DNA from 2 places in the Faecalibacterium sp. OF03-6AC genome. Region 2 is predicted to be linked to the other one. Evidence: predicted binding sites of a transcription regulator. Region 2 holds the regulator's gene; the other holds the start of a gene.
What was found. The regulator Rex, encoded in region 2, represses fermentation and respiration genes when NADH is low (regulators of the CRP and FNR family bind a similar motif). The targets are predictions, from matches to a motif close to ATTGTTAANNNNTTAACAAT.
Positions count from the first base shown of each region.

Region 1 (15,092 bases), on a different contig from region 2:
CCCATGGGGTGGTTGGCACCCAGCTTCATAGCGGTGTCGATGCCGGCGATATCGGAAACGCCTTCCATCTTGATGAAAGCAGCTTCGTTGATCATGGGGATCAGGATACGGTTGACAACGAAGCCTGCAGCCTCGTTGACCTGAACCGGCTGCTTGCCGATGGCAACAGAGATCTCCTTGATCTTCTCAACGGTCTCAGCGGGAGTGTTGCAGCCTGCGATGACCTCGATCAGCTTCATGCGGTCTGCGGGGTTGAAGAAGTGCATGCCGACCAGCGGACGGCCAACGCCCTTGCCGATCTCGGTGATGGACAGAGAAGAAGTGTTGGAAGCGAAGATGCACTCGGGCTTGCAGATCTTATCCAGTTCGCCGAAGGTGGTCTGCTTGACCTTCATATCCTCAAAAGCAGCCTCAACGACCAGATCGCAGTCAGCGCACAGGTCTTCCTTCAGGCCCGGGGTGATGGCAGCAACGATAGCGTCTGCCTTTTCCTGCGTCATCTTTCCCTTGGCAACTAGCTTCTCGTAGCCCTTCTTGATCTTTGCCAGACCATTCTCGGCCCACTCCTGCTTGATGTCGCACAGAGCAACGGTGTTGCCCTCAACCTGTGCAAATGCCTTTGCGATGCCCTGGCCCATGGTGCCAGCGCCGATAACACCGATCTTCATAGGAAACCTCTCCTTATCAATCAATAATGTAGTTGATTTGCATCAAATGGTTACTCCTTCAGCCACGGCTTCGCCGTGACAGCTCCCTCAAGGAGGGAGCCTCTGGCGAAGAGATAAAGCTTTCGGTTTTGCCAAGGTCTCCCTCTCAGAGGGAGGTGGCATCGTGCAAGCGATGACGGAAGGAGTCTTTTTCGATTTTAGTTGTTGGTGAACACTGCCTTGGGCTTCGGCTTCTCACGGCTCAGGAAGCAGGCCATGCCTTCCTTCTGGTCGTGGGTCTCGAAGCAGTCGCCGAACAGCTTTTCCTCGACCTCAACAGCCTTCTCGATGGGCAGGCTGATGCCGCCGTTGATTGCCTTCTTGCAGTTGCGCACAGCGATGGGTGCATTCTTTGCGATCTTGCCGGCCAGCTTCAGCACGTTCTCCATCAGTTCAGCCTGAGGATACACAGCGTTCACCAGACCAATGCGCAGAGCCTCGTCCGCCTTGATGTTCAGTGCAGAGTAGACCAGCTGCTTTGCCATACCCATGCCGACCAGACGTGCCAGACGCTGGGTGCCGCCGAAGCCCGGGGTGATGCCCAGACCCACTTCCGGCTGGCCGAACACAGCGTTGTCAGAGCAGATGCGGATGTCGCAGCTCATAGCCAGCTCGTTGCCGCCGCCCAGTGCAAAGCCGTTCACGGCTGCAATAACGGGGATGGGGAAGCTCTCGATCATCAGGAACACATCATTGCCCAGCTTGCCGAAGGCCTCGCCCTCTGCCTTGGTCATGGTGCTCATTGAGCCGATATCTGCGCCTGCCACGAAGCTCTTGTCGCCTTCGCCGGTCAGAACGATGCAGCGGACAGTCTCCTGATCCACAGCCTCAAAAGCTGCCTTCAGGTCTGCCAGAACTTCGGGGTTCAGGGCATTCAGTGCCTTGGGACGGTCGATGGTGATGATCTCAACTGCGCCCTGCACCTCGGTTTTTACAAATGCCATTGTGAAAACCTCCAATTCAAATCTTATCAATTATCACAAACAGCCCCCGGACGGAGGAAAGGCTCTCCGGTTCCCTTCCCCGTCCGGGTCTGTCATTCAGTCAGGATTCCAAGAGGTGGAACTTAGTCCATCTCAACGATGGTAGCGCAGCCCATGCCGCCGCCGATGCACAGGGTAGCCAGACCCTTGTGAGCACCACGGTGCTTCATAGCATACAGCAGGGTGACCAGGATACGAGCGCCGGAAGCGCCGACCGGGTGGCCCAGAGCGATTGCGCCGCCGTTGACATTCAGCTTATCCTTATCGAAGCCCAGAGCCTCGCCGACAGCGATGGACTGTGCTGCGAAGGCCTCGTTTGCCTCGACCAGATCCATGTCAGCAACGCTCATGCCGGTCTTAGCCATGACCTTCTTGGTAGCAGCGATGGGGCCCAGACCCATGACTTCCGGCTCAACGCCAGCCAGAGCACCTGCGACCCAGGTAGCCAGAGGCTTCACGCCCAGCTCCTTGGCCTTCTCCTCGCTCATGACGACCAGAGCAGCAGCGCCGTCGTTGATGGCAGAGGAGTTTGCAGCGGTCACGATGCCGTCCTTGGTGAAAGCGGGCTTCAGCTTTGCCAGCACTTCGGGAGCGCTCAGACGGGGACCTTCATCGGTATCGAACACGGTGTCACCCTTCTTGCCCTTGATCACAACGGGAACGATCTCGTCCTTGAAAGCGCCGTCCTTGATGGCCTTGTCAGCCTTCAGCTGGCTGTTGTATGCGAACTCGTCCAGCATCTCACGGGTGATGGGGCTGTAGCCGTATTTCTTCTGATAGGTCTCGTTGGTGCAGACATTCTCAGCGGTCATGCCCATGTGCTTGTTGAAGCCGCAGGCATCCCACAGAGCATCGTTGACCATGGTATCCACGATCTCGCTCTTGCCCATGGGTGCGCCCATGCGGTAGCCGTAACGAGCCTTCTGCAGTGCGAAGGGAGCCATGTCCATGTTCTCCATGCCGCCTGCGACCACGATGTCAGCATCGCCAGCCTCGATCATCTGAGCAGCCATGTTGACGCAGTTCAGACCGGAACCGCACACCACGTTGACGGTGACAGCCGGGGTCTCGATGGGCAGGCCAGCCTTCAGAGCAGCCTGACGAGCGACGTTCTGGCCCAGACCGGCCTGAATGACGCAGCCCATGTAGACATGGTCGACCTGCTCGGGAGCGACGTTTGCACGGTTCAGAGCTTCCTTGATGACGATGGAGCCCAGCTCAGCTGCGGGAACGTTTGCCAGAGTGCCGCCGAACTTGCCAATAGCGGTACGGCATGCAGATGCGATAACGATCTTTTTCATGTGAATAGCCTCCTGAATTGTGTATGTGTTACTTTTCGTAAGCCATTTTTATCAAAACGCCCGTAGGCGCTTTTACAAATTAGGTCTCGGGGTCTTTTTTCTGCCGGATCAGCGCATACTTTTCGTTGACCGCTTTTTCCACACTGGGTGTGACGAACTTGCTGATGTCGCTGCCGTAGTAAGCTGCCTCTTTTACAATGGTGGATGAAAGGTAGCTCCACTTGATGCTCGTTGCCAGAAACATGGTCTCGATGCCGGGCATCAGTGCGTGATTGGTCTGCGCAAGCTGGATCTCGTTTTCAAAATCCGTCACCGCCCGCAGGCCCCGCACCATCACCGAAGCGTGCCGTTTCTTGGCGAACTCCACGGTCAGGCCGTCGAAGCTCTCCACCGAAACATTCTGGATGCCCTTGCAGCATTCTTTTAGAAGCTCCACGCGCTCCTCCACGGTGAACAGCGGATTCTTTGCGCTGTTGTTGAGCACCGCCACGATCAAATGATCGTTGATCTTTGCCGCACGCTTGATGATATCGAGATGCCCTTTTGTGACCGGATCGAACGAACCGGGATAAACTGCTGTTGCCATCGTTTGGTGTCCTCCTTGGGCGCTGTGAAAAGCGCGTTTTGGTTCTGCCATGATAGCACTTTCCAGTCTTGGGTGCAAGATTTTGTGCAAGCTGTACGTTTTATCGTTAAATTTTAAACAATCAACGTTGTGCCACATCGCGGCAACTTGCTACGCTATAAGTAAACCACATCGTCAAAATTTTATCAAGTCCTTTTGCAAAGATTTTTGGTTTTTAAGCACCAAACAATCGTTCAAAAACTCTGCGAATTTTGTCCATATTGCCAGTCGGCCAAAATTTTCTCGATAAACTATTGATTCCGCACATTGTTAATGTTATAACTAAGTTGCGCAGATCTGCTGCCCTGTCCGGCAGCTGCCTTCTGCTGGTTATCAGGATATCGTCCGCCTGTGTCAGAGCTGTGTTCAAATTGTCAACAGGTGGTAAACATCCTGCAAAGATTTGTTCGCGCAGGAAGAGTAAATGATAAATTTACAATTCCTTTATTTTATTATAGGAGAGGATGGTTTATAATGGATTTTACGGAACTGTATGCTCAGAAGAAAATGACCGCCGCTCAGGCTGCCGCACTGGTCAAAAGCGGTGACTGGGTGGATTACGGCTGGGCTGTGAACACCCCTGTGGCGGTGGATGCCGAGATCGCAAAGCGTCTGCCTGAGCTGGAAGGTGTCAACTTCCGCGGCGGCATCCTGATGTGGGTGCCCGCGATCTTCCAGATCGACGATCCCGCTGCACACATGACATGGAACAGCTGGCATATGGGCGGCATTGAGCGCAAGGCCATTGCACAGGGCTTCTCCTTCTACTCCCCCATCCGTTATTCCGAGCTGCCCCGCTACTACCGCGAAAGCCCGGATCCGCTGGATGTGGCGGTGTTCCAGGTGACCCCCATGGACGAGCATGGCTACTTCAACTTCGGCCCCAGTGCATCTCATCTGGGTGCTGTGTGCGAAAAAGCCAAGAAGATCATCGTTGAGGTCAACAAGAACATGCCCCGCTGCCTTGGCGGCATGGAGAACTGCATCCACATTTCTCAGGTCACCGGCATCGTGGAAGGCGAGAACCCGCCCATCGGCCAGATGGCCGCTCCCGGCGCTGCTACCGAAGTGGATCTGAAGGTTGCCAACCTGATCGTTCCGCAGATCCCCAACGGTGCCTGCCTGCAGCTGGGCATCGGCGGTATGCCCAATGCCATCGGCAGCCTGATCGCACAGAGCGATTTGAAGGATCTGGGCGTGCACACCGAAATGTATGTGGATGCCTTTGTGGATATCGCCAAGGCCGGCAAGATCACCGGTGCATGCAAGCAGCTGGACAAGGGCCGTCAGGTCTACGCCTTCGGTGCCGGCACCCAGAAAATGTACGATTACCTGAACGATAACCCGGAGTGCATGTCTGCACCCGTGGACTACACCAACGATATCCGCAGCATCTCCGCACTGGATAACTTTATTTCCATCAACAACGCTGTGGACATCGACCTGTTCGGTCAGGTGAACGCCGAGACTGCAGGCCTCAAGCACATCTCCGGTGCTGGCGGTCAGCTGGACTTCGTTCTGGGCGCATACCTTTCCAAGGGCGGCAAGAGCTTTATCTGCCTGTCCTCTACCTTCTTTAATAAGAAGACCGGCCAGCTGGAGAGCCGCATCCGTCCCACTCTGGAAAACGGCAGCATCATCACCGATACCCGTGCCAACATCCACTACCTGTGCACCGAGTACGGCTGCGTGAACCTGAAGGGCCTGACCACCTGGGAAAAGGCCGAAGCTCTGATCAGCGTAGCACATCCCGACTTCCGTGAAGACCTGATCAAGGAAGCCGAAAAAATGCACATCTGGCGCAGGAGCAACAAAATCTGATAAGTGCCGCGGAGATTCCTGCTGTCCGCGGCTGAAATGGAGTCTATCATGATGGACAAAAAGCCGCACATCAAGCCCTATCTCTACGGGATGTTGGCAGGATTTGGAGCGATCTCCCTGAGCATCATCTTCTTTTTCCTGATCTACCGCTTCGATGGTTTTGGCGATGCCATCTCCACGCTGACCGGCATTCTGATGCCATTCATCTACGGTGCCGTCATCGCCTACCTGCTCAAGCCCGTGTGCAACACCATCGAGAGCTTTCTGCGCCGGTTCATCCCGGAAAAGATGCATGGTCTGGTCAATGTGCTGTCCGTTGCGCTGACCATCCTGTTCGGCCTGCTCCTCATCTACGCTTTGTGCATGATGATCATTCCGCAGCTCATTACCAGCGTGACCACCCTGTACTACACTGCGCAGCGCAACCTCGCAAAGTTCGTGCAGTGGGCGAATCATGTGGAGTTCATTGAGAACAACCAGCAGATCATGGACATGCTCAACTCTGCTTATGCCACCATCAGCACCAATATCGATGATCTGATCAAGACCCGGCTCCTGCCCTCCATGCAGAACATCGTCAGCGGTGCCGCAGTGGGTGTGCTGAACGTAGTGACCATGGCCAAGAACCTGATCATCGGCATCATCGTGGCCGTGTATATGCTGGCCAGCCGCAAGCGCTTTGTGCAGCAGGCCAAGCTGGTGCTCTACAGCATCTTCAAGCCTCGCTGGGCAGAGCTGATCAAGGAAGAAGTGAAATACGCCGATAAGATGTTCGGCGGCTTCATCAACGGCAAGATCATGGATTCCGCCATCATCGGCGTGCTGTGCTATATCGGCTGCCTGATCTTCAAGTTCCCCAGTGCCCTTCTGGTTTCCGTGATCATCGGCGTGACCAATGTGATCCCCTTCTTCGGCCCGTTCATCGGTGCCGTGCCCGCCACCCTGCTGATCCTCATTCAGAACCCCATCAAGGCGCTGTGGTTCGTCCTGTTCGTTCTGGTGCTGCAGCAGCTGGACGGAAACGTGATCGGCCCCAAGATCCTGGGCAACACCACCGGTCTTTCCAGTTTCTGGGTACTGTTCGCCATCCTGCTGTTCGGCGGTCTGTGGGGCTTTGTGGGCATGATCGTAGGTGTGCCGCTGTTTGCAGTCATCTATGATGTGATCAAAAAGCTGGTCATCTACGGCCTGAAGCGCAACAAGGAGATCGACCTGCTGCAGACTTACCACGACAACTTCGGTGACCCGGAGGACGATGTTCCGGTAGAAACGTCTGCATCGGAAGCACCTCCTGTCGAAACAAATAATCTATAAATCACAATGCCCCGGCATTCCATGTGATATGCTGCCCCTAGAGTAGACAGAGTAAAAAACAAAAGCTCTGAGTACTCTGGGGGTATTTTCATGTCAAGAAAGAACAATCACTATTCACTGTTGACTGCTGCAACAACCGCCGTTACCAGCACCGTCTGTTCATCCAGATGCCGATGCTGGCAGATGCCGATGCAGGCTCATGTCGGTGCCATGAACCGAGCTTCCTGATCCCGATTTTGCACAAAAAATTCGCCGTCTCCTTGTGGAAACGGCGAACAAAAACCTTATATTATTTTTTCTACTTGACAGAATGCACTTCAGTGATTCAGAGCGGGTCCTGTTTTTTTATTTCTGTTTCGTGCAGAGCTTTCTGGCTGCGTTTTATGCCGTCACTCCACGGTCACGCTCTTGGCCAGATTACGCGGCTTATCCACGTCACAGCCGCGCAGAACAGCCATATAATAGGCGAACAGCTGTAACGGCACAATGAGCTGCAGCGGCATCAGGATATCCTCATACTCATCCAGCCGGATCACGGCATCTGCCACGCCTTCCGGCACCACAGCATCCTTTGTGGTAAACAGCAGCACCCTTGCGCCGCGGCTGCGGGTCTCCTTGGCATTGGAAATGGTCTTTTCGTACACCTGTTTCTGGGTGGCCAGTGCGATCACCGGCACGCCATCGGTGATCAGGCTGATGGTACCATGTTTCAGTTCACCGGCTGCATAGGCATCCGAGTGCACATAGCTGATCTCCTTGAGTTTCAGGCTGCCCTCCAGCGAGAGCGCATAGTCGAACCCGCGCCCAATGAAGAAGCAGCTCTGGGTGTTCACATAGCGGCTGGCAAGGTACTTGATCTGCTCACAATCTGCAAGGCGCGGCTTGATGACCTCCGGTGCGCGCAGCAGCTGGGCCGTAAAGCGGCGGGTCTCTGCCTCGCTCAGCCGTCCGCACGCATAGGCCAGCCGCAGTGCAAACAGATACAGCACGCACATCTGCACCATATACGCCTTGGTGGATGCTACCGCGATCTCCGGCCCGGCGTAGGTGTACATTACATAATCTGCGGCACGTGCAATGGAGCTGCCCACCACATTCACGATGGCCAGCACCGGCACGCCGCGGCTCTTGGCCAGCTTGAGCGCTGCCAACGTGTCGCTGGTCTCGCCGGACTGGCTGATGATGATGACCAGATCGTTCTTTTCCAGAATGGGGTCCCGGTAACGGAACTCGCTGGCAATGTCCACCTCGGCGGGCACACGGGCCAACGTTTCGATGGCAGACTTGCCCACCATACCGGCATGCATAGCCGTACCGCAGCCCACCAGATGCACCCGGCCAATACCGCGCAGCACTTCATCGGTCAGCTCCGGGATGCGCAGCACCGGCAGTCCGTCCTCTACACGGGGGCTGACCGTGGCCATAATGGCCGCAGGCTGCTCGTTGATCTCCTTGAGCATAAAGTGGGGATAGCCGCCCTTTTCGGCAGCTTCCATATCCCAGTCCGCCGTCAGCTGCTGGCGCTCCACCGGCTCACCAAATTCGTTGTAGAAGCGGATGCCCTCTGTGGTGCAGACGGCCATATCCCCTTCTTCCAGCACGCTGTATTTCCGGGTATACTTGAGCAGTGCCGGAATATCCGAAGCCACAAAGTTTTCGCCCTCGCCCCAGCCGACGATCAGCGGGCTTTCCCGCTTGACTGCAAAAATGGTGTCCGGGTAATCCCGGAACAGCACGGCCAGCGCATAGCTGCCGCGCACCTTGGCAAGCGCCTGCTGCAGTGCACGCAGCGGGTCACCGGTATAGCAGCTGTCGATCAACTTTACCAGCACTTCGGTGTCCGTCTCACTCTGGAAGGTATAGCCTTTTGCGGCCAAGCGCTCCTTGAGCAGGCCGTAATTTTCAATAATGCCATTGTGCACAATGCTCACACGCGGGGTCGAATGCGGGTGGCTGTTCACATCGCTGGGCTCGCCATGGGTAGCCCAGCGGGTGTGGCCGATGCCGCAGAAGCTTTGTGCCAGCTGCTGCGCCGCCAGCTTTTCCCGCAGGGCGGTGAGCCGTCCTTTGCTTTTTACCACGCGGATGCCGCCGTCCAGCGCAAGCGCCACACCGGCGGAGTCGTACCCGCGATACTCCAGCTTTTCCAGACCATCCAGCAGCACGTCCTGCGCACTGCGCTTACCGACATAACCAACAATGCCGCACATACAAAACACCTCCATACCGACCGTTCCCGCGCAAAAAGGCGCAGTGATACCCAGTCAGCTTCCTAGTACAGTTTATGTTCTTGTATGGCTTTCTTTGAAGGGATCTGTTGCGGTATTGCTGCCGTTTTTTGCCCTTCTCTGCGGCTGGTCTAGCCCTCAGCCGGAGAAACATCCGCCGAATCTTTCGATGATTCCTCTCCTCGTCACCCTCGCGGCTGTCACCCGCGTGGCCCGGCGCTTTGCGTTACCTGTGTGCTGCGCTCTCCCCTTTCTGATGCCCCATTATAGCACAAAGGCTGGCTCAGCGCCAGCCCAAAGTTTTATGAAGTTTCGGCCGCCAGACCAGCCGGTACATCATGAGCATGTTATGCAATGCCCGGTCGTACAGCACAAAGGCAACATTGCCCATGGCCAGCGTTGCCAGCGAGACCGCCAGCGCGGTGGTGCGCAGCTCCTGCGAAATGCTGCCCGCCGGCACCAACAGAAATACCAGCCCGTACATGGCCAGCACTGTGCCGTTGCACAGCAGCAGCTTGCAGACAATGCACAGAACCGCAGGGCGGATGCGCTCAAACTTCGGCTTTGCCAGCGGGTAATACCCCAGCAAAAACACAAAGATCAGCGCTACTTCCTTATCCGGCACGAACAGCAGTGCCAGCAGGCTGACTGCCGCATAGGCCGTCAAAGCCAGCTGCATCCCGCACTCCACGCAGACTGTTGCAACAAGAAAGCCCGCCACTGCAGGCGCAATGAACATGGCAATGGGGATCACAGCTCCCAGCAGCATCAGTGCGACGCACAGCGCCGCCACAATGCCGCAGTAAGCCATGGCCCAGCTTTTTTGATGGTTTTGCTTCATGGGATCTCCCAGTTTTCATGCTCAGCACCGGCTTCCAGCGGGTCCACCGCATGGTGCAGACCAAGCAGCATGATGTTATCCAGCAGGCCGCGGTTCAATTTGATGTCCAGCATACTGTACACGCGAATCAGATCGTTGGCGGCAGCCAGTGCCTGACGGCGGGCATTCTCCACCGCCGCAGCCTGTCCCTGCAGGTCGTTGACTACGAACACGTTGTAGCGGCCACTGCGCTTGTCCATCTCAAAGCGCTCAGCCTTATCCAGCAGGTAAAAAATGCGGCCGATGCTGCTGCCGATGTAGCGCATGCTCTTGCGCTGGCTGGGGTCGTCGGTGGCAAGGGTGGAATACAGTGCACCGTAAATGTTGCTCATGGGTTCAGCGGCAAGAGAGTAGTTCTTGGCGCTCAGGTTCATCTGCACCACGGCCTGATCCCGCTCCTGCACGAACAGCCGTTCCAGCGCCGGGTTCTCCTGCACGGCACGCTCATAGGCGCGGCGCAGCAGCAAACGGTCCACCGCACGGCGCAGGCGCTTGAGCGGCCGCAGCTCGCTGTATTTGCGGTCCTGCAGGTTGTGCCAGCCCAGCAGCACCTCCACCTGTGCGGCCAGCCGGATGCCCTGGGTCTGGCACATGAGCCTGCGCCAGGCCAGTGTGCCCGGGACCCGCTTGCGCTGGCAAGTGGCCTGCCGCCCGGCCAGACTGTCCGAAAGGATGGCAAACAGCACGCCGTTGCTCCGCAGCAGATGGCAGGAATATAATCCGTACGCCTCGTACAGCTGACGTCGCACCCCGCGCAGATAGCGCAGGTAGATATTGTAATCCCGGATGGTGAGCTCCGGCAGATATGGCCGCATCCTACCCTTCATACGCACCTTTTCCTCCTCGGAAGAACCGCAGAATAATAAGGTAAGTATAATCCATTTTCAGCCCGGGTTCAACCATCCTTTGTAAAAAGAGCATGAATTTGTCTCATCTTTGCCGCACGTGGCACGGAACACAGCGTAAAACTTCCTGTGTTTGCGTTCATTTCCATCTCCTGCCAATTCAGATCCCGCTTTGTTTTTTTTTTCGGTAATTACCGGCTGCAATGTAAAAAGCCGCACTGGACAGCTCCGGTGCGGCAGGTAACATTTTTCAATTACTTCTTGTTAAAGCGGTTCGGTGCAGTGCGCTTGCCGTCAAAGCCGGACTTCGGCATCGGCTTTGCAGTGTGCTCAAGCTTGGGCGCGCTGTAGTACATATACAGCTGGCAGGGGATCATGCCGTTGTACATCTTGCGGCGCTTGTTGGCACGCTTGCCGTAGTGGGTCTCAAAATCCATATCGGCAGTGATCGCATACACGCCTGCACAGGGGTGTGCTTCCATCTGCCGGCCCAGCGTGCGGGCCAGCTTTGCAGCACCTTCAATGGTGCTCATGCGCTCGCCATACGGGGGATTCGTCAGCACGATGGCCTCCTGCTTTGCGGCAAAGTCGGCCACATCAGCCACTTCAAAGTGGCAGCGCTTTTCCACACCGGCCAGCTTTGCGTTGGCGTTGGCCAGAGCCACAGCGGCAGGGTCGATATCATAGCCAAAGGCTTCAAAGCCCACATCCAGCTTGGCCTCGGCCAGTGCCTTCTGACGCTGCTCGGCCCAGATGGCTGCCGGCACAAAGCCATAGCGCTCGGCGGCAAAGCGGCGCTTCAGGCCGGGGGCAATGTTCATGGCTTTCTGAGCAGCTTCGATCAGCAGCGTGCCGCTGCCGCAGAAGGGGTCCTCCACCAGACTGTCGCGGCGCACACGGCCAAGGTCTGCAATGGTAGCGGCCAAAGTCTCGCGGATGGGTGCCTCCATGGCGTTGCGGCGGTAGCCGCGCTTGTGCAGGCCCTCGCCGGTGGTGTCCAGCATGATCTCACACTGATCCTTGCGCAGCATGAAGCGGATCTTGTACTCCGCGCCGGTCTCCGGCAGCACAGAGGTGTGGTGCTTTGCCATCAGGCGCTTGACCACAGCTTTTTTGATGATGCTCTGGCAGGCAGGCACACTGGACAGCTGGCTGTTCAGTGAAGAGCCGGTGACCGGAAAGGCTGCGTCTGCGGGCAGCAGCTCCTCCCACGGGATATCGTACACGCCGTCGAACAGGTCATCAAAGGTGGCGGCCCTGTAGCGGGCCAGCAGCAGCATCACGCGCTCCACCGTGCGCAGATTGAGGTTTGCAGCAGCGATCATCTCTGCGCCGCCGGCAAAGCTCAGACGGCCATCGTCCACGCGGATATTCTCTGCGCCGATGCGGGTCAGCTCAAATTTTGCAGTGGATTCACACCCAAAAAAGCAGGGCGCGATCAGTTCAAATTTTGCAGGCATTGTGTTTCCTTTCTTTTATTACGGAAAAAACAGACCTGCCCGATCAAATGAGACAGGTCTGTTTCCGTTATTTTGATCAGGCTTGAAAAGCGCAGGCCTTTCCGCTCAGCGGCGGCCACCGCGGCCGCGAGGCGCATAACCACCGCCGCGGCGGTTATTGGTCTCGTGATCAAGATCGGCCATCTTCTCTTCGCTCTGGCTCTTGAAGCGGCTCATCATGTCCTCAAAACTCATGTTATCGGAACGGACGGGAGCCTTGGGCTGCCATACACGGGGTGCGCTGTCGCGGGCAGGGCCTCTGCCGCCCTCACGCGGGGGGCGGCCAGCGCTGCCGCGGCCTGCACCAAAATGACCACCCTCGCGGGGGCCGCCCGGACGGGGACCACCAGAGCGCGGACCGCCTGCAGGGCCTCTGCCCTCACGCGCCGGGCGCGGAGGCGGCGGCAGCAGGCGCTTGATGGACAGCGCGATCTTGCCATCCGGTGCAATGTTGATCACCTGCACCTTGACGATATCACCATCGTGCAGAACAGCTGCAATGTCCTGCACGAACTCGTTGGACACCTCGGAAATATGGACCATGCCCACACGGCCCTCCGGCAGTGCGACAAAAGCGCCAAACGGCTTTACACCGGTGACGCGGCCCTCGAATACGTTCCCTACCTCAATTGCCAAAACTCAATACTCCTTGTTTTCCATAGAATGGGCAGCAATTCAGCTGCCGGTCACATCCACAAAGATGCGCTCGTTGGGTGCAGCGTAATTGTAAGAATCCCGCGCGACCCACTCGGTGATCTGGTCTGCATCGCCGCTGAGAATGCGCTGCATCTCCTCGTTTTCAGTCTTTTGCTGGGCGATCTGCTCGTTCAGCGTGTCCAGCTCCGCATGTTTGGAGCTGATGGTGACCTGATTGGAAATGTATGCTGCCAGCATACTCAGCAGCAGCAGGACAAAAAACACCCGTACAAGCGTTTTAACGACCACTTTCTTCTTGCGTTTTCTGCGGTCCGGTGCTGCCATGATCTCTTCTGCCCCCGTTGCATTTGACTCTTACTTTAACACATATGAATTATACATCATGCGGCGCTGGTTTGGCAAGTTCTTTTTGCGCTTTTTTGCAGTTCTTTTTGCGCTGCGGCGTAGTTTGCGCGCCTTTCTCCGCCGGGCGCGCCGCCGCTCTGCCGGCCGGAGCACCCGGCGCTGTAAAACGCCTCCCGCTGCACGCAGCGGTGCACCCAGCACAAAGGCTGCTGCACCGGCACCGGCAAAGGCTGCCGCAGCCATGTACCAGCGCAGAACACCGGCACTGCTCTGCCCTGCTGCGTAGCTCTGCACAGCAGCCAGCACAGCACCCATCCACACCAGATCCGGCGCAAAAGCTGCACGCCCTCTGGCCGGGAATACAGCCCGCAGTGCGCCGATACTGGCTCCCAGCACCGTGCAGGCAGCGATCTCCTGCCCAAGGGCTGCAGGCGGCAGTACCGGGATCATCGCAGCAGGCGGCGCAGAAAACCGCCCGCCGGTACGCTAGCCGTATATTCCAGCGTGTCGATGCGGCCGGTGAACTTCGCCTCCCCGGTCTCCAGATCCAGCGCCGCCATGTTCAGCTGCGCCCCGGTCAGGTGCAGCGTACCCTTGCCCGTTTCCATGGCAGCGCTGTCGGCATTGCAGTGCAGTACCTTCTGCACACCGGTCACCGTCAGGCGGGCGCGGCTTTCCAGGATCAGATCGTGCGGCGCGGGCTGCGGGTCTCTGGGTGTTTTTTCCGGCATGGTTCGTCTCCCCTTTTCTGGTGCATCCTATGCACCGGACCGGGGCTTTTATGCCTGCTCGCCCTCTGCAATGATCTCGTACATCTCGCGGGCCACATCCTTGGTGCGCGGCTCCACATCCGAGAGCACCTTTACCTTGATGGGCCGGTTGCCGAAGGTCACTTCGATGATGTCGCCCGCCTTGACGGCCTGACTGGCCTTGGCGATCTTGCCGTTGATGAGGATGCGGCCTGCATCGGCCACCTCGTTTGCCACGGTGCGGCGCTTGATCAGGCGCGAAACTTTCAAATATTTATCCAGACGCATGGATCTTCCTCCTGTTACAAAAAATGCCGCCGCACCCTCTTGCAGGCAGCGGCGGCAAAGCAGATACAGCTTACAGGGTGTCCTTCAGGGACTTGCCGGGCTTGAACACGATGCTGCGGGAAGCGGCAATGGTGATCGGCTCACGGGTGCGGGGGTTGATGCCCTGACGCTCGGCGCGCTCACGCACCTCAAAGGTGCCAAAGCCGGAAATGGTGATCTTTTCGCCCTCAGACATGGCCTTGCTCAGTGCTTCAAACACAGCATTGACAGCCTGCTCAGCACTCTTCTTGCTCATCTCAGTGTTCGCAGCAACCTGTGCGATCAGATCGGTCTTCGTCATAAAAATACCCTCCAGATTTGTTACTTGGTGTTCTTTTTTTCTCTATCGGAGCAGGTCACTCGACCTGAGTACCGCTTTGTTCTTTCTGCGCCAGCAGTTCTGCACAATAGCGCTTGGATGCAAAGGTCAGCGCTTCCTCCGCGTCCACACCTGCCAGCCGCATGGCATTGGCCGCAGCAAACAGCAGTTCTCCCGCCGCCTGTGCGTCCTGTTCCCGGTTCCAGTCGTCCAGCGCTGCCTGCAAAGCCTGCCGTGCCGTTTCCGGCACAGACTGCTCTGTCCCGCAGCGGTCGGCACGCTTCTGCAGCTTCTGGGCACGCATCAAAGCAGGCAGCGTAACCGGCACTGTGCCCAGCTCATCAGCCAGAGTGGTGCGGCCCTTTTCCTTATTTTTGAGCGCATCCCAGCCGTTTATACCCGCATTTTGTGCCGCCGAGGACGCAAAGATGTTCGGATGCCGGAACACCAGCTTCTCGCACACCTCACGACAGACATCCTCAAACGTAAAGC
Region 1 covers NZ_QUEN01000005.1:131,264-146,355, forward strand. Annotated here, with positions in the region: gene DXA66_RS07565 (3-hydroxyacyl-CoA dehydrogenase family protein) at 1-668, opposite strand, end outside; gene DXA66_RS07570 (enoyl-CoA hydratase-related protein) at 866-1,651, opposite strand; gene DXA66_RS07575 (acetyl-CoA C-acetyltransferase) at 1,774-2,991, opposite strand; gene coaD (pantetheine-phosphate adenylyltransferase) at 3,071-3,577, opposite strand; gene DXA66_RS07585 (butyryl-CoA:acetate CoA-transferase) at 4,091-5,437, shown strand; gene DXA66_RS07590 (AI-2E family transporter) at 5,486-6,751, shown strand; gene glmS (glutamine--fructose-6-phosphate transaminase (isomerizing)) at 7,141-8,961, opposite strand; gene DXA66_RS07600 (hypothetical protein) at 9,263-9,820, opposite strand; gene DXA66_RS07605 (DUF5685 family protein) at 9,817-10,686, opposite strand; gene DXA66_RS07610 (class I SAM-dependent RNA methyltransferase) at 10,959-12,164, opposite strand; gene DXA66_RS07615 (S1 RNA-binding domain-containing protein) at 12,270-12,839, opposite strand; gene DXA66_RS07620 (septum formation initiator family protein) at 12,879-13,184, opposite strand; gene DXA66_RS07625 (hypothetical protein) at 13,215-13,655, opposite strand; gene DXA66_RS07630 (YabP/YqfC family sporulation protein) at 13,652-13,936, opposite strand; gene DXA66_RS07635 (RNA-binding S4 domain-containing protein) at 13,985-14,242, opposite strand; gene DXA66_RS07640 (HU family DNA-binding protein) at 14,313-14,582, opposite strand; gene DXA66_RS07645 (MazG family protein) at 14,638-15,092, opposite strand, start outside.
Region 1: the regulator Rex is predicted to act here: its motif matches at 3,680-3,699, upstream of coaD (pantetheine-phosphate adenylyltransferase).

Region 2 (15,092 bases):
AGATACTTTTCGCTCTGCTTCTGCACGATGATCTGGCCGCTGACCACATCCTGATTGTCCATCTGGATGCGGCAGGCCTTGGCATACGCCGTCTTATCCGATGCCACCTTTTTAAAGCCTGCGCACTCCACGTAGCGCTCGGGCAGATGGTCGAAGTCGGTCATGTAACAGGTGCCGTCCACGTCCGTGATGCTCTCCACCGGTTCCCCGGCGGCAAGGCGGCGGGCGATCTCCACGGTCTGGTGCTCGCCCATGCCAAAGCTGATGATGTCCGCGCCGGAATCCTCGGCGATGCTGGGCAGCACGGTGTCCAGCCAGTAGTCATAGTGGGCAAAGCGGCGCAGAGAAGCTTCCAGACCACCTAAGATCACCGGCAGGTCGGGATAGGCCTGCTTGGCAAGGCGGGTGTACACGGTGGCGCTGCGGTCCGGGCGTGCGCCGCCCTTGCCGCCGGGGGAGTATTCGTCCTCGGCGCGGGGGATCTTTGCCACGGAATAGTGGCTGACCATGCTGTCCACGTTGCCGCCGCCGATGAAGAAGCCGTACTTCGGCTTGCCGAACCGCTTGAAGTCCTCGCAGTCGGTGTAGCGGGGCTGGGCCAGCACGCCGATCTTATAGCCCTCGGCTTCCAGCAGACGGCTGATGATGGCAGTGCCAAAGCTGGGGTGGTCCACATAGGCATCGCCGCCCACCACCACAAAGTCCAGCTGCTCCCACCCGCGGGCCTCCATATCGGCCCGGCTGATGGGAAGAAATTCGGTGTAGATCTTTGGGGAAGAGTTGTCCATAATACTCCTTATCTTTATGTTTCATCCGGTTGGTTCATCTGCATTTCCAGCCACTGCTGGCGGCTGATAAGCACAGCGCGGGGCTTGGCACCCTCGTAGGGTCCGATGATGCCTTTTTGTTCCATCTCGTCCATGATACGGGCCGCGCGGGCGTAGCCCAGCTTGCAGCGGCGCTGCAGCAGGCTGGTGGAGGCCTGACCGGCATCGATGACCACCTCCACGGCCTGCTTGAACATCGGGTCGGTATCGGGATCCTCGTCCGCATCCGCGCCGCCGCTGCCCTTCTTGCCGTCCTGAATGGCGTGCTTTTCCATGGCTTCGATCATGGCTTCGTCATACTGCACGGTGCCGCTCTGCTTGATGAAGTCCAGCACACGGCTGATCTCCTCATCCCGCACGAAAGTGCCCTGAATACGGGTAGGCTTGGGCGCACCCACCGGCATGAACAGCATATCGCCCATGCCCAGCAGTTTTTCGGCACCGGAGCCGTCCAGAATAGTGCGGCTGTCCACCTGACTGGACACTGCAAATGCGATGCGGCTGGGGATGTTGGCCTTGATCAGGCCGGTGATCACGTCCACGCTGGGGCGCTGGGTGGCTACGATCAGGTGCATACCGGCGGCGCGGGCCTTCTGGGCGATGCGGCAGATGGAGTCCTCCACATCTTTGCCCACCACCATCATCAGATCGGCCAGCTCGTCGATGATAATGGCGATGTAGGGCATTTTTTCCAGATCCGGCCGTTCTGCGGCCAGCTTGTTGAAGGACTTGATGTCGCGCACATTGTTCTCCGCAAACAGGCGGTAGCGGCGCTCCATCTCCTGCACGGCACTGCCAAGGGCACCTGCGGCCTTTTTCGGCTCGGTGACCACCGGCATCAGCAGGTGGGGAATGCCGTTGTACTCGGCCAGCTCCACCACCTTGGGGTCGATCAGCAGCAGCTTCACGTCCTCCGGGCTTGAGCGGAACAGCAGGCTCATGATGATGCTGTTCACGCACACGGATTTGCCGCTGCCGGTGCTGCCTGCAATGAGCAGATGGGGCATCTTGCACAGGTCTGCCACCTGTGCCACACCGGCAATGTCCTTGCCAAGCGCAATGCCCAGAGGTGAGGTCATGCGCAAAAAGCTCTGGCTCTCGAACACGCTGCGGATATACACCGGGGTCTTTTTGTGGTTGGGCACCTCAATGCCCACGGCAGGCTTGCCGGGGATGGGCGCTTCCATACGCACATCTGCCACGGCAAGGTTCAGAGCGATATCGTCTGCCAGCGAGGTGATGCGGCTGATCTTGACACCCGCCATGGGCTGCACCTCGTACCGGGTGACGGAGGGGCCCCGGGAGATATCCAGCACACGGGTGCGCACGCCAAAGCTTTCCAGCGTATCCACCAGCTTCTGGGCGTTGGCTTTCAGCTCTTCCTGCGCGCCGGGGTCGGTCTCGTCCTGCGATTTTTCAAACAGCTCAATGGGCGGATACTGGTAAGTATCCACCGGTTCGGTCTCGTCCACAGGGGCCGCTGCCGCGGCCTGCTCGGAAGCGGCAGGCTTTTCCATTGCCGCTGCCACCAGCGTACTGATATCCTTTTCCTCCACCGGTTCGCTGGTAATGCTGATCCAGCCGTCCTCGTCGGGTGTGCCGCGCATGGCAACGGCGTTTTCGGCGCTCACCCTGGCGGGTGCCGCCGGGACTGCGGGCTGGATGGGCACGGCGGGCATCTCCGGCGTGACAGCCGCTGCCGGGCTTTCCGGCTGGGCCGTCGGCATTGCCGGGGTCATGACCGGAGTCTCAAAGCTTTCCGCTGCCGCAGGCTGCACCGGCTGTGCAGCCTTTGCAAAGAAATCGGATGCATCGGTCTCCACTGCGTCCTGTACGATGGGCTGCGGGGCAGGTCTGGGGGCCGGGCGCAGCGGGTTCTGCCCAAAGGTGCCGCCCGGGCCCACGATGAGCGGCTCGATGGGTTCGCTGCCGCCCTCCTTCACCTCAGTGTGGTCGGGGCCAAGGTCTACGTCAAAGGAAGCCCGGGGCCGGGATACCCGTACCTGCACCGGCGTGATGGCCGGGGCGGCAGGCTCCGGCTGGGCAAGCGGCTGGCCGGAAGTATCTGCGGGTGGCCCCGGCTCCTCCGCCTCCATCTCTTCGGTCACCTTGTGGCCCCAGTGGCGGATGCCGTTCAGCCAGTCCGGCACACCGATGCGGAAAGCCGGAGTTTCCATCTCCTCTTCGGCATCTTCCTCATCCCGGTATTCATCTTCTGCTTCGTCGTAGTCTTCCTCAGCCTCGGCTTCTGCCGCGCGGGCAGCGGCACGTTCAGCGCGGCGGGCTGCGCTCTGCTGCGCCATGGCCGCACCCTTTGCGTGCACGCCGCCAAACGCAGCGCACAGCCACTGCCACACCTCTGCCGGGGTCAGATCAAAAATGTACAGGCTGACACACAGTGCCAGCACGATCATGATAAGGGTTGCCGCGGGCCGTCCGCACAGCAGCAGCAGGCTGCCGCCCAGCAGTGCGCCCAACGCACCGCCGCCGATCCATGCATTCACACCGTTTGCGTAGCAGGCAGCCGTCATCTGAAATGCTGACATGCCCTGCGGCTGGATATCAGAAAAAACGATCACCGTGCCGCAGGCAAACACCAGCCCAAGAATCAGCTTGAAGATCTTGGGCAGAAGGTCTTCGCCCCGGGTATACTGCACAGCAAGGCAGCACACTGCCGCGCCCAGCACAAAGCTGCCGCAGCCAAAAAGTCCGAACAGCACATCGTGCAGGGCCTTCCATGCCGAATCTCCCTCCACAAAGGCCAGCACCACCAGCAAAAGGCCTGCAAACAGGGTGCCAAGCCCCGCCGGAAGCCGCTGCTCGGCCCGCTTTTTGCGCGATGCTGCGCGCCGTGTTGTCGTTTTACGTTTTTTTGTTGCCATGTTTCTTTGTTCCCCGCGTTTGTAGTAGACACACTATTTGATTTTATTATTGTACCACGCAGGGAAGAAAATGGCAAACCTATTGTTGTACAAAATCGGCCTTCATTTGCGTTCGATCTCTTTATACAGCCACGCCAGCGCATCCGAAAGCCCGCCCAGCTCGTCGATGAGCTTTTCCTTCACGGCCCGGCGTCCATCCAGCACGGTGCCCATGTCCATCACCAGCTCGCCGGTGTGGAGCATCAAGTCGGTGTAGCGTTTTTCGGTCATGCCGCTGTGGGCCGCTACGAAGCCGGTGATGCGCTGCTGCATCTGCTCAAAGCTGCGCATGGTCTGCGGCACCCCCAGAATGACACCGGAATGCCGCACCGGGTGCACGGTCATGGTGGCTGTGGGCACGATGAAGCTGCGTCGGGCGCTGACGGCAAGCGGGATGCCGATGGAGTGCCCACCGCCCAGCACAAGCGTTGCACTGGGTTTGGACACGCTGGCGATCAGCTCCGCCAGCGCAAGGCCTGCTTCCACATCACCACCTACCGTGTTCAGCAGCACCAACAGGCCCTCGATGCGAGGGTTCTCCTGCGCGGCCACCAGTTGTGGGATCACATGCTCATACTTCGTGGTCTTCTGGCCCTGCGGCGCTTCCGAATGGCCTTCGATCTGGCCGATGACGGTCAGGCAGTGGATCACATGCTCCCCGCGGGCCAGCGTGACCGTGCCCAGATCTTCGATCTCTTCCTTTTCCAGCCGACGCTCGTCGGTCAGCTGCGTTTCATCGTTCATATGCTTTCCTCCTGCGTTTTCTGTCAGCATTCCCCAGCCTGTGCCGGGCTATGCAGACCCGCTGCAGCAAAAAAGCGGTAACATTTCATAAATTTTTTTTGAGAATGATTTGACATTCTCCATCGGTGCAGTATACTTTAAATAATTGATTGTAATATCTGCAATATGGACCCGTAAACGGATCGGGGTTTCTCTGCGCCGCATCTGTAAAGCAGGCAGCTGCGGCAAGTACTGCGATAGAGCGAAAGGAGAAAGTATTCTATGAACACCCCTGCAAAGGCTTCACTTCCCGTTATCAAGCGTCTTCCCAAATATTACCGCTATCTGCGCTCTCTGCAGGTGGACGGCATCAACAGCATTTCTTCCCGCGAGCTGGCTGCTCAGATGGGCACCACCGCTTCGCAGGTACGGCAGGACTTCAACTGCATCGGCGATGTGAATGGCCGGCAGGGCATCGGCTACTCGGTGGAAAACCTGCTCTCCATTCTGGAAGGCCTGCTGTTCGGCAACGGTGACCGCCTGCCCACCATCCTGATCGGCTGCGGCCGTCTGGGCAAGGCAGTGAGCCGCTTTATCACCACCGATACCAACGGCTACCGCCTGATCGCCGCCTTTGATGTGGCACAGAGCGAGGTAGGCAAGGAGATCAGCGGCATCCAGATCCGCCATATCGACGAGCTGGAGTCTTTCTGTGCCGAGCATCACCCCAAGGTCGCAGTGCTCTGTGTGCCCCGCGATGGTGCGGAACAGGTCAGCGGCCGTCTGGTGGATCTGGGCATCGAGGGCTTCTGGAACTTCTCCCACTATGACCTCTCTGTGCCGTATCCCGATGTGGTGGTGGAGAACGTCCATCTGGGCGACAGCCTGATGAGCCTTGGCTACCGCCTGCGCAATCAGGACTGAAGATACCTGTTATAAGGAACAAGAGTAATAAAAGGACCCTCTCAGGCTTTGACTGAGAGGGTTCTGCTGCAAGGAGAGTTTTTCAAATGGCAAAACTGTATTTCCGCTACGGCGCAATGAACAGCGGCAAAAGCACCGCCCTGATGCAGGTAGCCCACAACTACGAAGAACAGGGGATGCGGGTGCTGATTCTCAAGCCACAGGTGGACACCAAGGGCGGCGGTGAGCTGGTGAGCCGTCTGGGCGTGCGCCGCAAGGCTGATCTGTTGATCCCGCCGGAGACAGATGTGTTCGAGGCCGTGCGCACGGCCAACGCTGACGGTGCGCCGCTGGCCTGTGTGCTGTGCGACGAGAGCCAGTTTTTCACTGCGCAGCAGGCAGAGCAGCTGTTCATGGTCACGGTGGATTTGAACATTCCGGTGATCTGCTACGGCCTGCGGGCAGATTTTTCACTCAAAGGCTTTCCCGGCTCCACCCGCCTGCTGGAGCTGGCCCACACCATCGAGGAGATGAAGACTATCTGCACCTGCGGCCGCAAGGCCATCTGCAACTGCCGCAGGGTGAACGGCAGGTTCGTCTTTGAGGGCGAGCAGGTGGCCATCGATTTGGAAAACGATGTGCAGTACGTGAGCATGTGCCCCCAGTGCTACTTCAAGGCAAAACGCGCGTTCTACGCCGAAAAAACTGCTTCGCAGGTCGAATAAGCTTGTATACAAGACTGTTGTGTTCAACGACACGGCAGTCTTTCTTTTTTTCCCCGGCCCACAGGCGCTGTCCACGCAGCAGCGCAAAATATGTCGCTGTCGATGCTTCTTCACCCCCCAAAAGGGCGAAGAAGCACCGATTTCCACGCCTGCAGACCGGTGCCGGATGCCCGCTTCACGCGATTGATATATCAGAGTGCACATTTTTTGCACTATTGATATATCAGTTTGCAAGCCCGCATCCGGGCCATTTTAATGTGTTGCTCTGCCACAATGTATGCAACATTTCCATGTTCCGAAACCGGATGTTTACAAAATTATTGCAAAATTCGACGTTCCCCCTATGATACATCCCAGTTTTCTATGCAAAATGGCGAAATATACATGTTGCACAGTTTTTCGAGCCAAGTTTATTCATTTCAGCAAAGGCATCAATTCTCGCGTGAAAACAAGAGCAATATTTGTACGTTTTTTGTTTAGATATCTGCAATTTGCGTCTTTCTTTTTGGTTGTTGTTTTGTTATCATAATTGTATACAACGGGGTATGTGCAGAACCCCCGTTCGAGATGATGTTTTCTGTATTTAGGAGGAGAACAAAAATGAGCATGGCAATTTCTCGTCGTGATTTTATGAAGGTCACCGGCGCTGTGGGCGCTGCCGGCCTTCTGGCTGCCTGCGGCGGCAACTCTGCTGCATCCAGCTCTGCTGCTTCCACCGCTTCTTCCGCTCCCGCTGCTTCTGCAGACGAGAGCCTGGCACTGTCTGACGGCCCTGTTTCCATGACCATCAGCTGGTGGGGCGGCGACAGCCGTCACGAGGCTTACCAGAACGCCATCAAGGAGTTCCAGGCTGAGCACACCAACATCACCATCGAGCCCACCTTCGCCGCATGGTCCGGCTGGGAAGAGAAGATGGCAGCTGCCTTCATCGCTGGCAACGCACAGGATGTGTGCCAGGTGAACTGGAACTGGCTGTACAACTACTCTGCTGATGGCAGCAAGTTCGTGGATCTGAACACCGTTTCCAAGTTTCTGGATCTGACCCAGTGGGATGACGCTGCTCTGGATGCCTGCTACGTTGCAAACGCTCAGCAGTGCGTGCCTGTCTCCATGACCGGCCGTATCTTCTTCTGGAACATGACCACCTTCAACAAGGCTGGCATCACCGAAGTTCCCAAGTCTCTGGATGATCTGATGGCTGCCGGCAAGGCATTCCAGGAGAAGCTGGGCGACGATTACTACCCCATGCACCTGGGCGCATACGACCGTATGATCCTGATGGTGTTCTACCTCGAGTCCAAGTACGGCAAGGACTGGGCTGATCCCGTCACCTCTACCCTGAACTACACCGAGGACGAGATCGCTGAGGGCATCGACTTCATCAAGAGCCTGGTGGATGGCCACGTCATGATGAACCTGAAGACCTACTACTCCGCTAACTCCGATACCGCTACCCACCAGTCCAACGAGTGGATCACCGGTAAGATCGCAGGTATCTTCGAGTGGGATTCCGCTGCTTCCAAGTACTCCTCCGCTCTGGATGATGCCAACAAGGACGGCTTCACCGTTGGCGAAGAGATCAAGTTCGGCGACAACAACGGCGGCTTCTCCAAGGTCTCCATGGGTCTGGCTATCACCAAGACCAGCCAGTGCGTTGCTGAGGCTGCTACCCTGATCGACTTCCTGCTGAACAACGGCAAGGGCGCTGCCATCATGGGTTCCGAGTGCGGCATCCCCGCTTCCAAGGCTGGTCTGGCTGCTGCTCAGGAAGCCGGCGCTGTCAAGGATCTGGTTGCTGAGGCAAATGCAAAGGTCATGGCCTTCACCACCAACAAGCTGGATCCCCTGTTCGAGAACAACGACCTGAAGGCTTCCGGCACCGGCATCTATCAGGAAGTGTTCGACACCGTTGACTACGACGGCGTTTCCGGTGCAGATGTTGTTGATACCCTGCTGGACGGCATGGAGTCTGTTGGTTACACCATCGGCTAAGTTTTTCTTCAGAGTGCCGCTGTGTGCGGTGACGTACATATCATAAAAGGCACCCTTTGACCAAAACGGAGGGGCACCTGCCGCCCATACGGCAGATGCCCCTTTTTTGTCAGGAATATGTTACAAATTCTTGACAAAGCTGTATCCGGTCTGTTACCCCCCCCTTCGTCCGTCTCATGCTCCGAAATTCCTTAAAAAGGAGGATTTCCCAGATGAAAGAAAGCAATGCTCCCGCCGTCGGGCGCACCCCGTTCCAGAAGTGGCTGGACAAATATCAGGGTCTGTTTTATCTGATTCCCTGGATCATCGGCTTCGTCGTCTTTAAGGCAGTTCCCTTCGGTCAGTCGCTGTACTACAGCTTCACCGATATGAACTTCTTCAAGAGCGGCACCCAGTTCGTTGGTCTGGCCAACTACATCACGGCCTTTACCACCACCAAGATCACCAAGGCGCTGCTCATCACCTTCAAGTACGCTTTCATTACCGTGCCTCTGAAGCTGGTCTTTGCGCTGTTCATCGCATACATCCTGAACTTCAAGATTGCATGCGTCAACCTGTTCCGCACGGTGTACTACATTCCCTCCATTCTGGGCGGCTCTGTTGCAATCGCCGTTCTGTGGAAGGCTGTGTTCAGCGTGGATGGCCTGCTCAACACCGTGCTGCGCGCTGTCACCTTTGGTCTGGTGCAGGGCCCCGAGTGGCTGTCTGACCCCAGCTACGCGCTGTGGATCATCTGCTTCCTGCGCATCTGGCAGTTTGGTTCCGCCATGGTGCTGTTCCTGGCCGCTCTGAAGGGTGTGCCTGCAGACCTGTACGAAGCCGCTACCATTGATGGTGCCGGCAAGTGGCGTCAGTTCTTCTCCATCACCGTTCCGATGATCACCCCCATCATCTTCTACAATCTGGTCACTCAGATCTGCCAGGCTTTCCAGGAGTTCAATGGCCCCTACATCATCACCAACGGCGGCCCCCGTGGTTCCACCACGCTGATCTCTCTGCTGGTCTACAACTACGCATTCAAGTCCTATGACATGGGTATGGCATCCGCTCTGGCATGGATCATGTTCATCATCGTCTGCATCCTGACGATCATTGCATTCACCAGCCAGAAGAAGTGGGTCTACTACTCTGACGAAAGGTAAGGTGACCAGTATGGGAATGAAAACATCGAACAAAATTGCAACCTTCTTCAAGTATTTCGTCCTGATCCTGGTCGGCGTTATCATGATCTATCCCCTGCTGTGGATGATCAGCGCTACCTTTAAGGACAACAGCGAGATCTTTGCAGGCATCAGCCTGTGGATCAAGCACCCCACTCTGGATGGCTACCGCGGCGCACTGAACAACTTCGGCGGTTCCATCAACATCCTGCAGGCCATGCTGAACACCTACAGCTACGTCATCCCCAAGGTGATCTGCACGGTGGTCTCCGCCTGTGTGGCTGCCTACGGCTTTGGCCGCTTCGATTTCCCCGGCCGTAAGTTGATGTTCAACATCATGCTGGCCACCCTGTTCCTGCCGCAGGTCGTTCTGAACGTGCCGCAGTACCTGCTGTACAACAAGTTCGGCTGGCTGGACAGCCCCTTCTATCTGGCTATCTGGGTGCACTGCGCATTTGCGACCGAGACCTACTTCGTCTACCAGCTGGTGCAGTTCATGCGCAATGTCCCCCGTGATCTGGACGAAGCCGCTGCCATCGACGGCTGCTCCTCCTTCCAGACCCTGTACAAGGTCATCGTGCCCATGCTTGGCCCCGCTCTGGTGTCCTGCGCACTGTTCCAGTTCATGTGGAGCTGCAACGACTTCATGGGTCCGCTGCTTTACGTCAGCACTCCCGGTAAGTACCCGATGTCCCTGTTCGTCAAGCTGTCCATGGACGGTGATACCGGTTTCGCATGGAACAAGATCCTTGCTCTGTCCCTCATCTCCATCCTGCCGCAGCTGATCGTCTTCTTCTGTGCACAGGACCAGTTCGTTGAAGGTATCTCTGCCGGTGCCGTCAAGGGCTAAGCCCTTTCCCCGCACAGCGTAAGATCATCTGATACAAACAAACACCCCCTGTGCCGTTCCCGTAGATGGTGCAGGGGGTGTTTCTTATTTCTTATGTCCTTTGCGGTACTGCAGTGGGCCGGTACCCATCACATCGCGGAACACCCGGCGGAAATGGGCGGCGCTGGCAAAGCCGGTCTGTTCTGCCACCGCACTGATGGAAAGCTCAGTCGTTTCCAGCAGCTTCTGGGCCGCTTCGATGCGGCGGTTGTTGATGTAATCCACGATGGACTGGCCCGTTACCCGCCGGAACAAACGGCTCAGGTAGTAGGGCGAAAGATAAAACTGCGCCGCTACCTCGGTGAGGGAAAACTTCTGCCGGTAATTGGCCGCAAGGTAGGCGCAGATCCGCTCCACCGTTTCGTTGTGGGGACGCGCCACGGCGCTGCTCTCGGCAATGCACTCCTGCTCCACATAGTGCAGGATCAGCAGCAGGTACAGCGGGCCGGGGTAATCCTGCTCGGTGCTGGCGCTGGCCATCATTTCCAGCAGGGTACGGATGCGGCTCTGCCACTGCACCGGTGCATACAGCACTGTGCGCTCCCCGGGCGCAAACAGGCGGCCGAAATCCCGCCCGGCTGTGTTTTTCAAATCATGCAGCATCCCCAGCGGAAAGTGGCATCCCACGATCTGCGGCACGGCGCTGCCGGTCTGTGCAAAGCTGCAGCCGCCGGGGCCAAGCAGCACGGCGCTGCCGGGGTTTACCAGCACATTCCCGCTCTCGTATTCCAGCGTGACGCTGCCCTCCGACACCAGCAGCAGATAGCAGGTGTCCTCATCCGGCGGCAGCTCGTAGCGGCCGATATTCAGGCGCAGGGTGGCTGCGGCCACTTTGCCGGTGATTTTTTCCCGTTCCGGTTTCATAAAAAAATCCTCATTTTTGTATTTTCCCCATCATACCACGCCTGCACCCTGCGGGCAAGACAAAACCATCAGGAGGTTCTCTCATGAATCTGTCGCTTATCCGTTCCATGACGCGCAGCGCTGTTTTCGAGCTGGAAAACGGCCTGTGTTATCGTCCGGCCCACCCGTTCACCGTTACCCTGAACGGCAAGACTGTCTACGAAGCCTGCCAGACCAACGTGTTCTCCCTGTTCTCCCTGCTGCCCGGTACTGAGTACACGGTGGGTGTGCAGGCCGAGGGCGAAAGCCTGACCTGCACCTTTGCCACCGAGGCCGAGACCTTCTTTGTGGATGCTTCCCGCTACGGTCTGGTGGCCGACGGCACCACGGACAACACTCTCAAGCTGCAGGCGGCTCTTTCCACCTGCCCCAAGGGCGGCACAGTGTACGTGCCCGCAGGCCGCTACCGCACCTGCAGCCTGTTCCTGAAAAGCAACACCACCCTCTATCTTGAAAAGGGCGCTGTGCTGCTGGGCGACAACGACCGCACCCACTACCCCATCCTGCCCGGCGTGATCCCCAGCGAGAACGAGGTGGATGAATACTACCTGACCGGCTGGGAGGGAAACCCGCTGGACAGCTTTGCGGGTCTGTTGAACATCACGCAGGTGCACGATGTCGTTGTGACCGGCGAGGGCACGCTGGACTGCGATGCCGAGAACGGCGACTGGTGGGTGACTCCCAAGATCAAGCGCATCGCATGGCGGCCCCGCGCTGTGGCTGCTGTGGACAGCGAGAATATCTGCCTGCACGGCATCACGGTGCAGAACAGCTATTCGTGGACGATCCACCCCATCTTTGTCAAGCACCTTGACCTGCTGAACTTCAACATCAACAATCCTTACAATGCCCCCAACACTGACGGCATTGACCCCGAAAGCTGCGAGTATATCCGCATCATCGGCGTGAACATCCATGTGGGCGACGACTGCATTGCCATGAAGGCCAGCAAGGTATTCCTTGGCATGAAGCTGAAAAAGAGCTGTGAGCACACCGTTATCCGCAACTGCCTGCTGGACAAAGGCCACGGCGGCATCGTCATTGGCAGCGAGATGAGCGGCGGCGTGAAGGATATGGTGGTCACCCAGTGCCTGATGGACCACACCGACCGCGGCCTGCGCGTCAAGACCCGCCGTGGCCGCGGCAACACCGCCGTCATCGACGGGCTGGTGTTCCGCAACGTGGAGATGCGCGGTGTCAAGGCACCCTTCGTCATCAACATGTTCTACTTCTGCGACCCGGACGGCCACGGCCCCTATGTGCAGTGCCGCGATGCCATGCCCGTGGACGAGTACACCCCGAAGCTGGGCAGCCTGACCATGGAGGACATCGTCGCCACCGACGCTCAGTTCGCGGGATGCTACTTCGACGGCCTGCCGGAGCAGCCCATTGAGCGCGTTTCCATGAAGAACGTCACTATCACCTTTGACCCCAATGCCGAGGCCGGTCAGGCCGCTATGGCGGATAACCGCCCTCTGGTGAAGAAGCTGGCCATCTACGCCGAGAACGTCAAGGAGATCGACCTGCACAACGTGAAGATCGAAGGCTACGAGGGCGAACGCCTGCACTTTGCAAATGTCGGCCATTTTGAGGAGGACTGAACCCATGACCCATGAAGAAATTCTTACCATGCTGGACGATTACGTGGACTACCTGATCGCCAATTCCAGCGCCGAAGCACCTATGTGGAACATCGAGAAGGTGCGCAGCGGCAAGCCCAACAAGTGGAACTACATCGACGGCTGCATGATCACGGCCTGCCTGAGCCTGTACAAGACCACCGGCGACGAGAAGTATCTGAACTTCTCCAAGAGCTTCATTGATTCCTTTGTTCAGGAGGATGGCTCCATCAAGACCTACGACCCCAAGGAGTACAATCTGGATAACGTGAATCAGGGCAAGAACCTGTTCACCCTGTACGATATCTTTGGGGATGAAAAGTACCGCAAGGCCATCGAGACCATCCGCAGCCAGCTGGCCACCCAGCCCCGCACCAAAGAGGGGAATTTCTGGCACAAGGACATCTACCCGTGGCAGGTGTGGCTGGACGGCACCTACATGGCCCAGCCCTTCTACATGGAGTACGAGACCCGCTTTAACAAGATGCAGGGCTGCATCGACAGCTACAAACAGTTCATGAATATCAAAAAGCACATGCGGGACGAAAAGACCGGCCTGTACTACCACGGCTACGATGAGAGCCGCCAGATGTACTGGGCCGACCCCGTCACCGGCTGCAGCCCCAACTTCTGGCTGCGCGCCATGGGCTGGTTCATGGTAGCCATGGTGGACGTGCTGGAGCGGATGGACGAGCAGCTGTACAACGAGTACCGCGGCATCATGGCAATGCTCAAGCAGACCATTGAGGATGTGCATAAATTTCAGGACGAGGAGACCGGCATGTTCTGGCAGGTGATGGACCACCCCGGTGTGGAGGGCAACTACCTCGAGACCAGCGGCACCGCTCTGTTTGCCTACGCGGTGCTCAAAGGCGTGCGTCTGGGCTACCTGCCCAAACGCATGGCCGCATGGGCCGAAAAGTCCTTCTACGGCACCTGCGACAAGTACCTCTCCAAGAACCCGGATGGCAGTCTGCAGCTGGACGGCATCTGCCTGGTGGCGGGTCTTGGCGGCAAGGATCACCGCGACGGCTCTCTGGCCTACTACTTCAGCGAGCCGGTGGTCTGCAACGATGCCAAGGGTGTCGGCCCGCTGGTGCTGGCTTACACCGAAATGATCGCACGCAAGTAAACTGCATATCGTGGGCGGGCAGCTTTCTTGCCGGACACGAGTCGGGCCATTCCATCGCCCGCGGGGCTGTTGCAAAACAGCGTCCTTTTAAAATGTTGAAAGCAGCCGCATTCACCGTACAAAACGGGCAGAATGCTGAAAACTCAAAGGCAAATCTCAAAAAAAAATGAGATAGGCAGCCCCTTTCGGGGAAGTCTATCTCATTTTTTCATTGGGGCTGTTTTGCAGCAGCCCCTTCTCTATGAAAAGAGGTTCAACATGAATTCTCGAAGATGTCTTATCAGAACTTGAACAGGTTCACGATGCGCTGCCACAGGCGGGTAAAGATATTGCCTTCCTTCACCGTCTCAGTCTCGGCTGCAGTGGTGTCGGCAGCGGCCACAGTTTCAGCGGTCTTATAGACGAACTTCACGCTGCTCTCGGCATCGTCCGGTGCACCGGCAAAGCTGGTGTAGTCGTTCAGGCGGTCGGTCATCTCGTCCAGCACGGTCTTCAGGCCATGGAGCTGATCCTGATCCAGCGCGCCGGTCAGCTTGGAGATGCCTTCCTCGTTGAACTGGTTCAGACCGTCGTTCAGCTGGCCTGCGCCGTCATTCAACTGACCTGCACCGGTGTTCAGGGTGTTCACGCCGTCATACAGGGTCTTGGTGCCTGCAGCCAGCTGTGCGCTGCCATCCTTTGCGGAGTGGGCACCGTCCGCAGCGGTCTGCACGCCTGCGGTGTACTGGTTCACGCTGGAAACAAAGAACTGGATCTGAGAAAGGCTGGTCTTCAGGGCGCGGACATCGGCCATATCCTGACTGTTCTCCACCTGATACTTCAGCTCAGCCTTGGCGGTGTTCTTGGCATCCTCGCTGGTCAGCAGCTGTACCAGACCGCACAGCATGGAGGGGTCGTAGTTCTGCATCAGCTTGAGGGCTGCTTCCAGATCGTGGTTCGTCTTGGTCGCGGACAGGTACAGGGCCAGATCCAGCTGGCTGTCCTTGAAGCTGGGAGCCTGCTCCCAGATGGTGCGCACCATCTTTTTGCGGCCGGCAGCAAGGGTCTTATCGTTCATGGTGAGGATGTTGTCGATCACAGCCTCGTAGTTCGACCATGTCATGTCCTCGTCGATCAGGCCGCCTTCCTTCAGGGTCTTGTTGGCAGAAGCCAGCACACCGTCAGCCACCTGCTGCGCACCGGCGTTCAGTGCTGCATTGTTGGCGCTCAGGGTGTCCAGACCGTTGGTCAGCTGGCCAAGGCCGTCGTCCAGAGCGGCAGCGCCGTTGTTCAGGGTGTTGGCACCGTCCAGCAGGGCC
Region 2 covers NZ_QUEN01000002.1:171,916-187,007, forward strand. Annotated here, with positions in the region: gene DXA66_RS03005 (YgiQ family radical SAM protein) at 1-788, opposite strand, end outside; gene DXA66_RS03010 (DNA translocase FtsK) at 803-3,709, opposite strand; gene DXA66_RS03015 (ClpP family protease) at 3,812-4,522, opposite strand; gene DXA66_RS03020 (redox-sensing transcriptional repressor Rex) at 4,754-5,395, shown strand; gene DXA66_RS03025 (thymidine kinase) at 5,482-6,099, shown strand; gene DXA66_RS03030 (ABC transporter substrate-binding protein) at 6,700-8,091, shown strand; gene DXA66_RS03035 (carbohydrate ABC transporter permease) at 8,304-9,233, shown strand; gene DXA66_RS03040 (carbohydrate ABC transporter permease) at 9,244-10,101, shown strand; gene DXA66_RS03045 (helix-turn-helix domain-containing protein) at 10,186-11,004, opposite strand; gene DXA66_RS03050 (glycoside hydrolase family 28 protein) at 11,088-12,644, shown strand; gene DXA66_RS03055 (glycoside hydrolase family 105 protein) at 12,649-13,794, shown strand; gene DXA66_RS03060 (hypothetical protein) at 14,075-15,092, opposite strand, start outside.